Regions from separate parts of the Pseudomonas sp. Pdm06 genome, predicted to be linked through region 2. Evidence: riboswitches for the same ligand, from Rfam matches in the RefSeq annotation. Region 2 holds a riboswitch; the other holds the start of a gene.

Region 1 (7,407 bases), on a different contig from region 2:
GGCGGCGCGGGCCACGGCGGTTTCATCCAGTTCAGCCGTCTGGCGACTGACCAGGTAGCCGACGCGCTGGCGCGCCTGCTCCAGATCACCGCTGCGCAGTGCCCGCGCCACCGGTTCGACATGCTCGCCGAGGCTGCGCAGGCCGAGGGCACAGTACAACGCGAGGATATCCACCAACCAGCCCACCATCGGCGCCCAGGACAGGGCCGTGGCGAGCAAGGTCAACGGCACCACGGCGATCACCCAGGCCGTCACCCCGTGGCTGCGCCAGCCACGTCCGCCTGAGTTGAAACGTTGTTCGATGCGATCGGCAAAGCCGCCGAACGCCACCAACGGATGCCAGCGCCGAGGCTCGCCCAACAGCGCATCCAGCGCCACCGCAGCGGCACTGAGCAACGCCACGCTCATGGGCTCACTCCCCAACGGTTTTCATACAGCAGTTCATTGAGCGGACGCGGTTGCGCCCAACCTTCCAGGGCGAGCATCGGCGCTGGGTAAAACCCTTCGACCGGGCCCAGGCAAAGGATCGCCAGCGGCTTGGCCCCGGCGGGCAGGCCCAGCAGGTCGGCCAGGGCCTGAGGTTCGAACAATGACACCCAGCCCATCCCCAGCCCTTCGGCGCGGGAGGCCAGCCACAGGTTCTGGATGGCGCAGGACAGCGAGGCCAGGTCCATTTCCGGCAAGGTCCGACGACCGAAGATGTGCCGCTCGCGATCCTCCATCAACGCCGCCACCAGCACTTCGGCACAGTCGTCGATGCCTTCGACCTTGAGCTTCATGAACTCATCGCTGCGCTCGCCGAGGGCTTCGGCGGTGCGGATACGTTCTTCTTCCACCAACTGCTGGATGTTCCCACGCAAGGCGCGGTCGCTGATGCGGATGAATCGCCACGGTTGCATCAGGCCGACGCTCGGGGCCTGGTGCGCGGCTTCCAGCAGACGGCGCAGCAGGGCCGGTTCGACCGTGCCGCCGCTGAAATGGCGCATGTCGCGGCGCTCGGCGATGGCGCGGTAGATGGCGTCGCGTTCGGTCTGGGAGAAAGCGTTGTCGGTCATGGCCTTTTCGCGAGCAAGCTCGCTCCCACAGGGTTCAGGTGATCAAATGTGGGAGCGAGCTTGCTCGCGAAGGCGGCCTCAAGGTCTGGCACAAACAGCGCGGCAATCGCCCTGGGATTCGACGGAAAATAAAAGTGCACATAGGAAGCCGTCATCCGCCCTTGCCGGAAAACCGCCTCCGCACCGCGTCCGCCATTGGGGCTATGGCCACGGGCAATCGGTTCAACCTCGGTGCTGGTCAGGGAATGATGATAGGTGTGCCCACGCAGGTTGCCTTCCGGCAAATCCACCGACTGCAATGCCAAGGCCGCCAGGCGCTTTTGCATCTGCGCATCGCCGGCCAGCAAACCCAGCAGTTCGGCGCGCACGCCGTCGACATCGGTCAATGAATCGAGCAGATACAACATGCCGCCGCATTCGGCGAGTAACGGTTTATCGGCGGCGTGGTGGGCACGGATCGCGGCCAGCATCGGCTTATTTCGAGCCAGCGCAAGGTGGTGCAGCTCCGGATAACCGCCAGGCAGATAAAGACTGTCCGCCTCAGGCAGTTCGGTGTCATGGATCGGTGAAAAAAAGCTCAACTGCGCACCCATGGCCCGTAGCAGATCAAGGCTTGCGCCATAGGTGAAGGCGAACGCTTCGTCACGGGCCACGGCGATGCGCACCCCGGCGAGCCACGGCTCAACGGCGATCACCTGCGGTGCGGCGAACTCCACCGCCGGCGGCAGCGCCACTTCGCAACTACTGGCCAAAGCATCGGCCGCCGCGTCGAGGCGCAGGTCGAGATCGTTCAATTCACTGGCCTGGACCAACCCGAGATGACGGCTGGGCAATTCGATGCCGGTTTCCCGGGACAGCGCGCCGTACCAGCGCAGGCCTTCGGTCAGGCTGCCTTCGAGCAATTGCGCGTGACGCAAGGTGCCGACCCGGTTGGCCAAGACCCCGGCGAATGGCAGGTCCGGTTGATAACGGGCCAGGCCCAGGGCCAAGGCACCGAAGGTCTGGGCCATGGCCGTACCGTCGATCACCGCCAGCACCGGTACGCCAAAATGCCGCGCCAGATCGGCGCTGGACGGGTTGCCGTCGAACAGCCCCATCACCCCTTCGATCAGGATCAGGTCCGCTTCGGCGGCGGCTTCCCACAACAGCCGGCGACTTTCCTGCTCGCCGACCATCCACATGTCCAATTGATAGACCGGCGCGCCGCTGGCCCGCTCCAGGATCATCGGATCGAGGAAGTCCGGGCCGCACTTGAAGACGCGCACTTTGCGTCCCTGGTTGCGATGCAACCGGGCCAACGCCGCAGTGACCGTGGTCTTGCCTTGTCCCGAGGCCGGCGCTGCGATCAACACCGCCGGACAGTGGCGGCTTGTCAGGCAAGGGTCATTCACAGTTCGACGCCTTTCTGCGCCTTGATACCCGCCTGGAACGCGTGCTTGATCATGCCCATTTCAGTCACGGTGTCGGCCAGCTCGATCATCTCCGGCTTGGCGCCGCGACCGGTCACCACCACATGCTGCATCGGCGGACGCGCCTGCAGATCGCTGAGCACCTGATCGAGGTCGAGGTAGCCGTGCTTGAGGGCGATATTCAATTCGTCGAGCACCACCAGGCCGATGGACGGATCGCTGAGCAACTGACGGGATACGGCCCAGGCGGCTTCGGCGGCGGCGATGTCGCGCTGGCGGTCCTGGGTTTCCCAGGTGAAGCCTTCACCCATGACATGAAAACGCACCTGCTCCGGGAAGCGGCGAAAAAACAGCTCTTCACCGGTGCTATTGCGTCCCTTGATGAACTGCACCACACCGCATTGCATGCCATGGCCCATGGACCGTGCCAGCATGCCGAACGCCGAGCTGCTCTTGCCCTTGCCGTTGCCGGTCAGCACCAGCAGCAAGCCGCATTCGTTCGGCGAGTTGGCGATGCGCTCGTCGATCACGGCTTTCTTGCGCTGCATGCGCGCCAGGTGGCGTTCGTCGCGATCAGGGGTGTCGGTCATGGGGAGCTCTCCGTTGGGATTGGATAACGGCGGGCGGGGCACAAAAAAAGACGGCAGCAAGCCTGGCATCGCCCACCGTGATGCCGTTGGATGAATCAGGCCGGTCTCCGGGCTCATGAGCGGCGTGGCGCCGGGCTGCGCGCCTTCCCATGTCATGCGACACAGTGGCTTAGGCACAGCGTTGACTCATTTACCGTTGCGGGGGCAGCGCCGGGTTCGTGTGCACTCACCGGCTTCCCTGTTTCACTCTGTCGAACTCAAGTCACAGAGCACCTGAAACAAGCGGCGAAGGTTAGAGGGTTGGGGGTGGAGCGTCAATTAAAGCCGCCTGTCGGGGGTGCTCATTGGCACCGATCAATAAAATGACGCCAATCTTGTGTGATGCTGCGGCAAGTGATATCAAAGAGACATTACGACCCGATATCACAAGAACAAGAGGGCAAAATATGCAAGGCATGCTCATCAGCAATCCAAAACTGGAATTCCTGCGCCCGGTGCTGGAACGCTGGTTTGATTGTATCGACCGCTACAACGCGGTGCGCGGCGATAACGACACCCCCTACTGGTTCGATGAACGAGCCAATCTCAGCTTGCTGTCGGCCGCCGCCTGGATGGCCGAGATGGTCACGCTACAGAACGCGCCGACCCGCAAGCAGAATGAAGAAGGCGAACGCAACGTCAGCGCCGACCTGTTCATCGCCAGCACCGATGAGCGGGCCTTCATCCAGGCCACCCAACGCTGGCCCAAGGTCAACAACCTGAACCTGACCCAACCGCTGTCGGAAGCCACCAGCGATGCCAAGCGCATCAGCTACGCCAGCGACCTGAAGCTGGGCTGCCTGTTCGTCTCGCCGCAAAAAGCCCAGCAAAGCGCCACGCCCGAAGAACTGCAGGACATGATCGACGACCTGCAAAAGGAAAACACTTGCGCGGTGGCCTGGTACTTCCCATACGCCTATCGCAAGTTGCGCAACGAGGCCGGCCAATACCATCCAGGCATTGCCGTGCTGTTCAAACAGGCCCATGGCTGACTCATTACTGTGGGAGCGAGCTTGCTCGCGATAGCGGTGCACCTGGCAACATCTATGTTGACTGTCATGTAGCCATCGCGAGCAAGCTCGCTCCCACAAGGTTTTGCGCGCAGTTTGAACCATCCGTGCGTCTACGCTTCTCTATGAATAACCACATGCATTCATAGGGAAGCCAGCATGCTCAAGCCACCCCATCTTCTGATCGTCGCCCTCGCCGCCGGGCTTGTCGCTTGTGGCGAGTCTTCCACCCTGCAAGTGTCCGATGGCACCGGTCCTGCGCCGAAACTGCCGGAACCGAACAAGACCCTGGTCCCCACCGTCAACATCGCCGAAGCCATCGGCTGGCCGCAAGGCGCCAAGCCAACCCCGGCCCAGGGCCTGCAAGTGGGTGCGTTCGCCGAAGGACTGGATCATCCGCGCTGGCTTTACGTGTTGCCCAATGGCGATGTGCTGGTGGCCGAAACCAATGCCCCGCCCAAGCCAGACGACAGCAAGGGCATCCGTGGCTGGGTGATGAAAAAGGTCATGGGCCGTGCTGGCGCCGGGGTGCCCAGCCCCAACCGCATCACGCTATTACGCGACGCCAATCACGATGGCATCGCCGAAACCCGTACGGTCTTCCTGGAAAACCTCAATTCACCGTTCGGCATGACCCTGGTGGGCAATGATCTGTACGTGGCCGACACCGACCGACTGATCCGCTTCCCGTACAAGGACGGTGACACGCAGATCAAGGCGCAGCCGACCAAGGTCGTCGACCTGCCGGGCGGCACCCTCAACCATCACTGGACCAAGAACGTGATCGCCAGCCGTGACGGCAGCAAGCTGTACGTCACCACCGGTTCGAACAGCAACGTCGCGGAAAATGGCATGGAGGCCGAAGAAGGTCGCGCCGCCATCTGGGAAGTGGACCGGGCCAGCGGCAATCACCGGATCTTCGCCTCAGGCCTGCGCAACCCCAACGGCCTGGCTTGGGAACCCCGCAGCGGAGCCCTGTGGACGGCCGTGAACGAACGGGATGAGATCGGCAGCGACCTGGTGCCGGACTACATCACCTCGGTCAAGGACGGCGCGTTCTATGGCTGGCCCTACAGCTACTACGGGCAGCACGTCGATGTCCGGGTCGAACCACAGAACCCGGCCCTGGTGGCCAAGGCCATCGCCCCGGACTACGCTGTCGGCCCCCACACCGCCTCACTGGGCCTGACCTTCGCCGAAGGCAGCGCCTTGCCTGCACCGTTTACCGAAGGGGCTTTCGTTGGTCAGCACGGTTCCTGGAACCGTAAACCCCACAGTGGCTATAAAGTGATTTTCGTACCGTTCAACGGCGGCAAACCCGTGGGGCAACCGGTGGATGTGCTGACCGGCTTCCTGAACGCCGACGAAAAAGCCCAAGGCCGGCCGGTGGGCGTGGTAATCGACAAGCAGGGTGGTTTGTTGGTGGCCGATGATGTGGGGAACAAGATCTGGCGGGTGTCGGGTCAATAACACCACTCAAGACTTTTGAAGGTCCCCTGTGGCGAGTGAGCTTGCTCCCGCTGGGCTGCACTTGGGCTCTGACGGTTGCTGCGCAACCGAGCGGGAGCAAGCTCCCTCGCCACAAAAGCTTGCCAGCGGCACACAAATTAAGGGTCAGGGATTACGCGCCAGGTGCTCCGGCTGCAACACACGCTTGGCGCCCAGGTAAGCCTTTTGCCAATAAGCCTTGGACAGACTGTCGAGCTTGACCGTGCCACCTGTGGCCGGCGCGTGGACGAAGCGCCCCTCGCCGACATAGATCCCGGCATGGCTGACCTGAGAGCCGCCGTTGGTGGCGAAGAAAATCAAATCGCCGGTCTGCAAGGCGTTCTTGCCGACATCCGGGGCGCGCATGCCGATCATCTCGCGCGTGGAGCGCGGCAGGGAAATACCGGCAGCGTCGCGGTACACATAACCGATCAAGCCACTGCAATCGAAGCCCGAATCCGGCGTGTTGCCGCCCCAGCGGTACGGCGTCCCCACCAGGCCCAACGCCCGGAACAGGACGTCTTCGGCGGCCGGGGAAAAGGGTTGCGAGGGAGCAAAGACCACCGGGGCCCGCACAACAGGCGCTGGCGGCGGGGTTCGGCTGGCGCACGCACTGAGCAGTGCGGCGAGGAAGATGAGCGCGAGGCGGGCCGACGTCGACATATGCAGAACAATCCTGATCTGGATGCGGCTTTTCTGCCGTGGGCATGAAAACAAATCCGCCTGCGTAGTACGCAGGCGGATTGCCATCAATCAATGATCAAGGATTCTAGCGGCTATGTGGCAAACTTCAAGTAAGACTTTAAGTTTGCCTTACAAACTGTGTGCTTACTTGCGAGCAGTGACCACAGTCGGTGCCATGGCGAGGGCGCGCTTGGCTTCGATGAAGGTCTTGCTCCAGTAGCTGTCGCCCAGGCTGTCGATCCGCACGCCACCGCTGCGGCGGCTGCTGGAATGGATGAACTGGTTGTCGCCCAAGTAGATACCGGCATGGCTGACGCGACCGCGACGACCGTTGGTGCTGAAGAACAGCAGGTCACCGGGCTCCAGCTGGTTGCGCGCTACCAGGGGGGCGTTCACGTTGATCATTTCGCGAGTGGAGCGCGGCAGGTTCATGCCAGCCTCTTCGCGGAACAGATAACCGATGAAACCGCTGCAATCGAAGCCGGCTTCGGAAGTACCGCCAAAACGGTAGCGGGTACCGATCAACGACATGCCACGTTCCAGGATGCTGTCAGCCAGTACTGGAAGCTGGTAGGGCTTGCTGCCGGCGAAGGCTGCGAGTTCTTTGTCGGAGGCCATTTCTTCCTGGAACGCAACGGAGGAAGACTGGGCGGTAACGGAATTCTGGACCTGTGGTTGTGGTGCTTGCTGGGTCACTGGAGAGTGGGCAGCGCAACCGAACAACAGGGTAACGAGTGCGAGAGGCACGAGGGGTGCGAAGCGATTTAGCATGGGCACGACCGTGGCTGAAGTAGTAAAGATGGCGAGACTATGCCTTCTATCAACCTCATTTGCAAATTCAATCGATGCAAATGTGACTTCTCGGTTTTACGTTTACATCTAAGCGCTTAAGCCCATTTTGAACGTCACGCAGCCTGCAACCCAGCAGGACCGCGGGTTTCGCCGCGTCCAGAACAGGCCATGAGCCACTACTCACAACGGTTCTACCAGCCCAAAGTTTCTTTCAAAAAAGGAATAGTCAGCTTGCGCTGGGCCTGGAGCGAGGCTTGGTCGAGGCGCTCGAGCAGCTCGAACAATGCGCTCATGCTGCGGGTGCCACGGGTGAGGATGAAATGCCCGACTTCGTCGGTCA
Region 2 (7,407 bases):
ACCTCTGATCGGCCTGTCCGGCGGCAAACCCCGTTCCGTCGGACGCTTTCCTGACAAAAATACTAGGACTTTGTCCGGCGCGATGATTGGCGTAAACTGCCGTCAAGCCTGCGAGGAGTTTCCATGACCGCCATTACCATTACCGATGCCGCCCACGATTACCTGGCCGACCTGCTGTCCAAGCAGAACACCCCGGGTATCGGGATCCGCATCTTCATCACCCAGCCCGGCACCCAGTACGCAGAGACGTGCATTGCCTACTGCAAGCCGGGAGAAGAAAAACCCGAAGACACCGCGTTGGGGCTCAAGAGCTTCACCGCGTACATCGACTCGTTCAGCGAAGCCTTCCTGGACGATGCGGTAGTCGACTACGCCACCGACCGCATGGGCGGCCAGCTGACCATCAAGGCACCGAACGCCAAGGTGCCGATGGTCAATGCCGACAGCCCGGTCAACGAGCGCATCAATTACTACCTGCAAACCGAGATCAACCCGGGGCTGGCCAGCCACGGCGGCCAGGTTTCGCTGATCGACGTGGTGGAAGACGGCATCGCCGTGCTCCAGTTCGGCGGCGGCTGCCAGGGCTGCGGCCAGGCTGACGTGACCTTGAAGGAAGGCATCGAGCGCACCTTGCTCGAACGCATTCCAGAGCTCAAGGGCGTGCGCGACGTGACCGACCATACGCAGAAAGAAAACGCCTACTACTGATTGTGGCGATACCATCTTGCGATCAGTTCGTAACCTGTAGGAGCGAGCTTGTGGGAGCAAGGCTTGCCCGCGATGCAAACACCTCGGTGTAGTTGATAGACCGAGGCGACGCCTTCGCGGGCAAGCCTTGCTCCCACTGGTTCGCCCCTATAGGGGGATCCAGGTGGATTGTCTGGCGAGTCAGGGCCGGTAGAGATGCGCATGTCCGGCGCGGTACAGCGACGATTCGCTGAACACGTCATTGCCCAGCACACGCCCCACCAGGATCAGCGCCGTTCGGCGGAAACCCTTGGCCTGCACCTTCTCGGCAATATCTGCCAGCGTCCCCATCGCCCAGTCCTGATCCGGCCATGTCGCCCGGTGGATCACCGCAATCGGGCAATCCGCGCCGTAGTGGGGCAGCAGTTCGTCGACGATCTTTTCCAGGTGATTGACCCCCAGGTGAATCGCCATGGTCGCCCCGTGCTGTGCCAGGTTGCCCAGTTCTTCCCCAGCGGGCATCGGGGATTTATCGGCGTAACGAGTGAGGATCAGGCTCTGGGAGATGTCCGGCAAGGTCAGTTCGGCACCCAGCAGGGCGGCGCAGGCTGAGGTCGCGGTCACGCCCGGGATGATTTCGAAAGGGATGTCCAGTTCCCGCAGGCAACGAATCTGTTCGCCGATGGCGCCGTACAGGCTCGGGTCGCCGGAGTGCACCCGGGCCACGTCCTGGCCCTTGAGATGGGCGCTGCTGATCAATTCGATGATTTGTTCCAGATGCAGCTCGGCGCTGTTGATCACCTGTTCGGCACAATGGCCTTCGAGGACGGCGGTCGGCACCAGCGAGCCGGCGTAGATGATCACCGCGCACTGGCGGATCAGTCGCTGGCCTTTGACCGTGATGAGGTCCGGGTCGCCGGGGCCGGCGCCGATGAAGTACACGGTCATGACCGGCTCCTGTGGAAGGTGGGTGAGCGTCGCCCAGATGAAGATTGCTCATGATCCTGGGCGGCGATTATCGGGATTTATGCCACGACCGCCAATGCCAACGTGCTCATGGGGCCTGTGTGACGGGGAATCAGCAGGGTTGCGGGCGTCGTGCCCAATTGATCGGCCAAGGCCAGGGCGGCGCTTTCGGCGATGCCGTAGCAACCGGTTTGCGCGAAGGCGATCTCGGAGCGATGACTGAGCCGCCGCTCGTAACCGGCCAACTGTTCGGCACTGAAGCAGGTCAGCGGCAAGGCCAGTTGCCCGGCCAGCTCCAGCAGCCCGGGCTCGTCACGCTTGAGGTCGATACTGGCCAGGGCCCGGACCTGGTGAAGTTCGATGCCGTGGGCCAGCAACGTCTGTTCGAGCAAGGCCCGCAGCGTGCTGGCCGGGCACCCGCGCTGGCAGCCCAAGCCGATCACCAGGATCGACCCGGTGCTCATGCGTCGTGGTGGGCTTGACCGTCACGGCGAAACAGCCAGGCGCTGATCAGGCCCAGGGCCAGCCAGAAGGCGACGTTGGTCACCTGCGAGGCGATCTTGAACTGGCTTTCCAACGCTTCGGGCGCCAGCATCGAGTGGACTTCGGGCTGCGGCGCACCGATAACGTGGGGCACCAGCAACGTCGCCACGCCCAGCAGCTTGAGCAGCCAATGCCGGCCGAAGGCGATCAGGGCAATGCCCACCGCTGTGGACGCCGCGGTGCCGATCCACCACATCTGCCGCTGGGCCAGGTCGGCCGCTGCGGTGCCGGGCAATTCCGGGGGCAGGCCGAGGGTGGGTGCCAGGACGAAAGTGGCATAACCGGCCAGGCCCCAGAGCAGACCCTGGGAGGTGCGAGTCGGTGCGCGCAAGGTGTACAGGCCCGCGAGCATCAGGGCAAAGCCCACGGCGACCACCAGGTTGCCGCCGGTGGTGGACAGCACGCGCTGCCAGCCATCTTCCGGTTCCCAGGCCTCGGCATCATGGGTGTGGGCCACACCGTCGGTGTGCTCATGGACCTCGGTCGCCGGGGCTTTCTCGAAGGTTTCCGCCTGGAGAATCAGCGGCGATACCCAGAAACTCTGCAACAGGGTCAGCAGCAGGGCGGCCAGCAAGCCGCTGAAACCGGCGGTCTGCGCGATACGCTTGATCATGTCGTCAGTTCTCAGTGGCAGGGGAAGGCGGCGCTGTGGCGGGTATCGTGGGCGGCGTTGTGCACCGCTTCGATGTGGGAGAAGCCGGCGAAATAGACCAGCCCCGCGCCCAGGATCGAAGCCAGGATCGCGGCGCTCAGGCGTTGGCTCAGGGTGGTGGTGGTGGTGCTGCTGGCGGTGCGGGCGGTGCTGCTGATGGTCGACATGGCGCTTCCCTCTGTTTTTGTTCCGTGGGGATGCGAGCGCAATGAGATCCCGGACGAAAGATCGCCCAGGTTCGAACAGCGCCCGCCCACCGCGGGTTTGTTGATGCTTGAGTCATGGGCCGGTCTCCGGGCTCGCGAGGGGCAGGGGCTGGGCCTTGCCTGCAAGCGTCACCTTCCCATGTCCGGGGACACAGTGGTTCAGACGCTTCGCTCGCTTACCGTTGCGGGGGCAGCACCGGACTGACGTGGCTTTGGAGTAAAGCACACGATTCACCGGTTTCCCGTTTCACCCTGTGAAGGGCACCCGTAACTAGGCGCACAGGAGAGCATGGGTGGGGCGGGGCCGTCAATGCACAGGGGGCCGCTGCGCAGCCCATCGCGAGCAAGCTCGCTCCCACAGGGGGCTGCGGGATCCAATGTGGGAGCGAGCTTGCTCGCGATGGCGGCGGCAAAGACACCGCAGAACTCACTTGCGGAGATTGACCCGCCCCCACACCCTGCGTAGCCTTGCGCCTTCGAGGTTCTTCGGCCTGCGCCGAAGCTAAGAAGGGAACGCGGTCCAAGCCGCGGCTGCCCCCGCAACTGTGAACGGTGAGGTTTCTGCAAGGCCACTGTGCATGCCCTTTTACCAAAGGCGCACGGGAAGGCGCAGCCATTGCCAGTCGAACGACTGGCCCGCCGTCAGCCAGGAGACCTGCCTCGAGACAGATTCTCACTACAACCGGGCGGGGTGATCCGGTGGCGAAATCTTCCGTGCACACCTGTGCCCGCGGTTGTCGTCCCGTTTGCCCGCCACCTTGCCAAAGGGCATCCGATGAAAACACTGGCCAAACTCCCTGTCACCATCGTCACCGGCTTTCTCGGCTCGGGTAAAACCACCTTGCTGCGGCACATGCTCGACAACGCCCAAGGCCGGCGCATCGCCGTGATCGTCAACGAGTTTGGCGAGCTGGGTATCGACGGCGAGATCCTCAAGCAGTGCGCCATCGGTTGCACCGAAGAAGAAGCCAACGGCCGCGTCTACGAACTGGCCAACGGCTGCCTGTGCTGCACAGTGCAGGAAGAATTCTTCCCGGTGATGCGCGAGCTGGTAGCCCGGCGCGGCGACCTCGACCATATCCTGATCGAAACCTCCGGCCTGGCCTTGCCCAAGCCGTTGGTCCAGGCCTTTCAATGGCCGGAAATCCGCAGCGCCTGCACCGTCGATGCGGTGATCACTGTGGTCGACAGCCCAGCCGTGGCTGCCGGCACCTTCGCCGCCTTCCCCGACCAGGTCGATGCCCAGCGCAAACTCGACCCGAACCTGGATCACGAATCGCCGTTGCACGAGCTGTTCGCCGACCAACTGGCGAGTGCTGACCTGGTGATCCTCAACAAGGCTGACCTGATCAGCCCTGAAGACTTGGCCAAGGTTCGCCTGGAAGTCGCCGAAGAGCTGCCGCCGGCGGTCAAGGTCATCGAAGCCAGCAGCGGTCGCCTGCCGCTGGACGTGTTGATCGGCCTGGGCGCCGGTTCCGAAGAGCACATCGACGGCCGCCACAGCCATCACGACCATCACCACGATGGCGACGATGACGACCACGATCATGACGCCTTCGATTCCATCTCCATCGAACTGCCCCAGGCCGACGAAAGTCTGTTGCTGGATGCGCTGACGCAACTGGTGGTCCAGCATGGCGTGCTGCGGGTCAAGGGTTTCGCGGCGATCCCGAACAAGCCGATGCGCCTGCTGATCCAAGGCGTTGGCACGCGTTTCGATAAACATTTCGACCGCCAGTGGGGCGCCGAGGAAGCGCGGGTCACCCGTCTGGTGCTGATCGGCCAGGCACTCGATGCCGCACTGCTCGAAGCGCAGTTGCGCGCCGCCCTCAGCGCCTAAGCCATGCACCTGCTCAGGACCCAGCCCGGCGGTTTCGTGTCGGATGACAACATTGCCGACCTCGGGCAAACCCCCGCCGAACTGGTGATCCTGTGCAGCGGCGACTCCAGCCTGGCGCTGCTGGCCGAAGCGGCGAAGCAGTTGCCGGGCGATTATCCGGAGTTTCGCCTCGCCAACCCGATGCAGGTGCAGAACCACGCCTCGGTGGATCTGTATTTCGAAGACGTGCTGCGCCACGCCAAGGTCATCCTGCTGTCGCTGCACGGCGGCATTGGTTATTGGCGCTACGGCATCGAGCGCCTGATGGACCTGGCCGGGCGCGGGGTGAAGCTGATCCTGGTGCCGGGGGATGATCGACCGGACCCGGAGCTCAGTGACCTGAGCAACGTGGCCGTCGAGGACCGCGACCGGCTCTGGCAGTTCTTGCGCCAGGGCGGCCTGGGCAATGCCCTGGACCTGTTTCACTACCTCGGCAGTCAATGGTTCGGCCGCGATTATCCGTGGGCCGAGCCGCAGACCCTGCCGCGCACGGCGATCTACCACCCGGGAAAAAACAGCGCCAGCCTCGGCGATTGGCAAGCCGAGTGGAACGCCGGGCAACCGGTGGCGGCGGTGTTGTTTTATCGTTCCCACTTGCAAGCGGCGAACACCGCGTTCATCGACGTGTTCTGCCAGCGCCTGCAAGCGGCGGGGCTCAACCCGTTGCCGATTGCGGTGGCGAGCCTCAAGGAGCCCGGTTGCCTGGCGCGGGTGGAAGACTGGTTGGATGAAGTGGAAGCGGGGGTGATCCTCAATACCACCGGCTTCGCTCAATCCAGCCCCGAAGCCCCGCACTTGCGACCGTTTCGCCGCAATATCCCGGTGATCCAGGCCATTTGCGCCCAGGACAACGAACCGGGCTGGCGCGCCAGCGAGCAGGGCCTGGGCCCGCGAGACTTGGCGATGCACATTGCCTTGCCGGAGCTGGACGGGCGGATCATCAGCCGCCCCATCAGTTTCAAGGACCTGGCCTGGCGCAGTGAGCGCAGCCAGAGCGACGTGGTCTGCTACCGCGCCGTACCCGAACGCATGGATTTTGTCGCCGAGCTGGCCCGACGTTGGACCACCCTGGCGCGCCTGCCCAATGGGCAGAAGCGTGTGGCGCTGATCCTCGCCAACTACCCGACCCGGGACGGACGCATCGGCAACGGCGTCGGCCTGGATACGCCAGCGGCGGCCTTGAATATCCTGCGGGCCATGCAGGCCGAGGGCTATCCACTGCCGGCCGAACTGCCGGCGAGCGGCACTGCGTTGATCCAGCAATTGCTCGGCGGGGTCAGTAACGACCTGGACAGCCTCGACCTGCGTCCGTGTCACCAGAGCCTGGCCCTGGATGCCTACCTGGCCATGTTCGACGCGCTGCCCGAGGCCAATCGCCAAGCGGTGCTGGCGCGCTGGGGCTCGCCCGAGCAGGATCCGATGTTCCGCGACGGCTGCCTGATGGTCGCCGGCCTGCGCCTGGGCCTGACCTTCGTCGGCATCCAGCCGGCCCGTGGTTATCAGGTCGACCCGAGTGCGGTGTACCACGACCCGGATCTGGTGCCGCCCCACGGTTACCTGGCGTTTTATTTCTGGTTGCGCCACACCTACGGCGTCCACGGGGTGATCCACGTCGGCAAGCACGGCAACCTCGAATGGCTGCCGGGCAAAGGTGTCGGGCTCTCGGAAAATTGCTGGCCGGACGCGTTGCTGGGGCCGCTGCCGAATATCTATCCGTTCATCGTCAACGACCCGGGCGAGGGCGCCCAGGCCAAGCGTCGCACCCAGGCGGTGATCATCGACCACTTGATGCCGCCGCTGACCCGGGCCGAAACCTACGGGCCCCTGCGTAACCTCGAGCTGCTGGCCGACGAATACTACGAGGCGCAATTGCTCGATCCGCGCCGCGCCCGGGAGCTGCAACGGGACATCCTCAACCTGGTGCGCGAGACCCACATCGACCGCGAGCTGCAACTGGATGCCGGCCTGGACAGCGATGCTGACGCCGCGATCTGGCTGCCACGCCTGGACACGTACCTGTGCGACTTGAAGGAGTCGCAGATCCGCGACGGCCTGCACATTTTTGGCGAATCGCCCAGCGGACGGCTGCGCATCGACACCCTGCTGGCGTTGCTGCGCATTCCCCGGGGCGACGGCAAGGGTGCGCAGTCGAGCCTGCTGCGGGCGCTGGCGAAGGCGTTCGGGCTGGGCTTCGATCCGCTGGATTGCGCCCTGGCCGAACCCTGGACGGGTGATTGTCCCGAGGCGTTGCGCCGGGTCAGCGCCGAGCCTTGGCGCACCGCCGGCGATACCCGCGAGCGCCTGGAGCTGTTCGCCGCGCAGTTGATCGAGCAGGCGTTGGACGGCGCGGTCGAACAGCTCGACGCGCCGGGTTGGGAGGTGGTGGGCAGCATCATTGAAAACCTGCGAGCCGTCGTGGCGCCACGCCTGGACGCCTGCGGTCCGGCGGAAATGCATGGCCTGCTCGATGCCTT

The links. A riboswitch is a leader RNA that binds a small molecule or an ion and turns the genes downstream of it on or off. The one in region 2 is predicted to bind cobalamin.
Region 1: another riboswitch for cobalamin. It lies ahead of cobO (cob(I)yrinic acid a,c-diamide adenosyltransferase); the one in region 2 lies ahead of IB266_RS25645 (CbtB domain-containing protein).

Annotation. Positions count from the first base shown of each region.
Region 1 is NZ_JACVAH010000005.1:333,033-340,439, reverse strand. It holds gene cbiB (adenosylcobinamide-phosphate synthase CbiB) at 1-408, opposite strand, end outside; gene bluB (5,6-dimethylbenzimidazole synthase) at 405-1,055, opposite strand; gene IB266_RS11540 (cobyrinate a,c-diamide synthase) at 1,052-2,446, opposite strand; gene cobO (cob(I)yrinic acid a,c-diamide adenosyltransferase) at 2,443-3,054, opposite strand; cobalamin riboswitch at 3,135-3,346, opposite strand; gene IB266_RS11530 (hypothetical protein) at 3,501-4,085, shown strand; gene IB266_RS11525 (PQQ-dependent sugar dehydrogenase) at 4,263-5,573, shown strand; gene IB266_RS11520 (C40 family peptidase) at 5,718-6,254, opposite strand; gene IB266_RS11515 (C40 family peptidase) at 6,420-7,046, opposite strand; gene hda (DnaA regulatory inactivator Hda) at 7,259-7,407, opposite strand, start outside.
Region 2 is NZ_JACVAH010000018.1:139,449-146,855, reverse strand. It holds gene IB266_RS25670 (fatty acid cis/trans isomerase) at 1-8, shown strand, start outside; gene nfuA (Fe-S biogenesis protein NfuA) at 124-708, shown strand; gene cobM (precorrin-4 C(11)-methyltransferase) at 889-1,635, opposite strand; gene IB266_RS25655 (cobalamin biosynthesis protein) at 1,713-2,117, opposite strand; gene IB266_RS25650 (CbtA family protein) at 2,114-2,809, opposite strand; gene IB266_RS25645 (CbtB domain-containing protein) at 2,821-3,015, opposite strand; cobalamin riboswitch at 3,115-3,338, opposite strand; cobalamin riboswitch at 3,517-3,732, shown strand; gene cobW (cobalamin biosynthesis protein CobW) at 3,830-4,894, shown strand; gene cobN (cobaltochelatase subunit CobN) at 4,898-7,407, shown strand, end outside.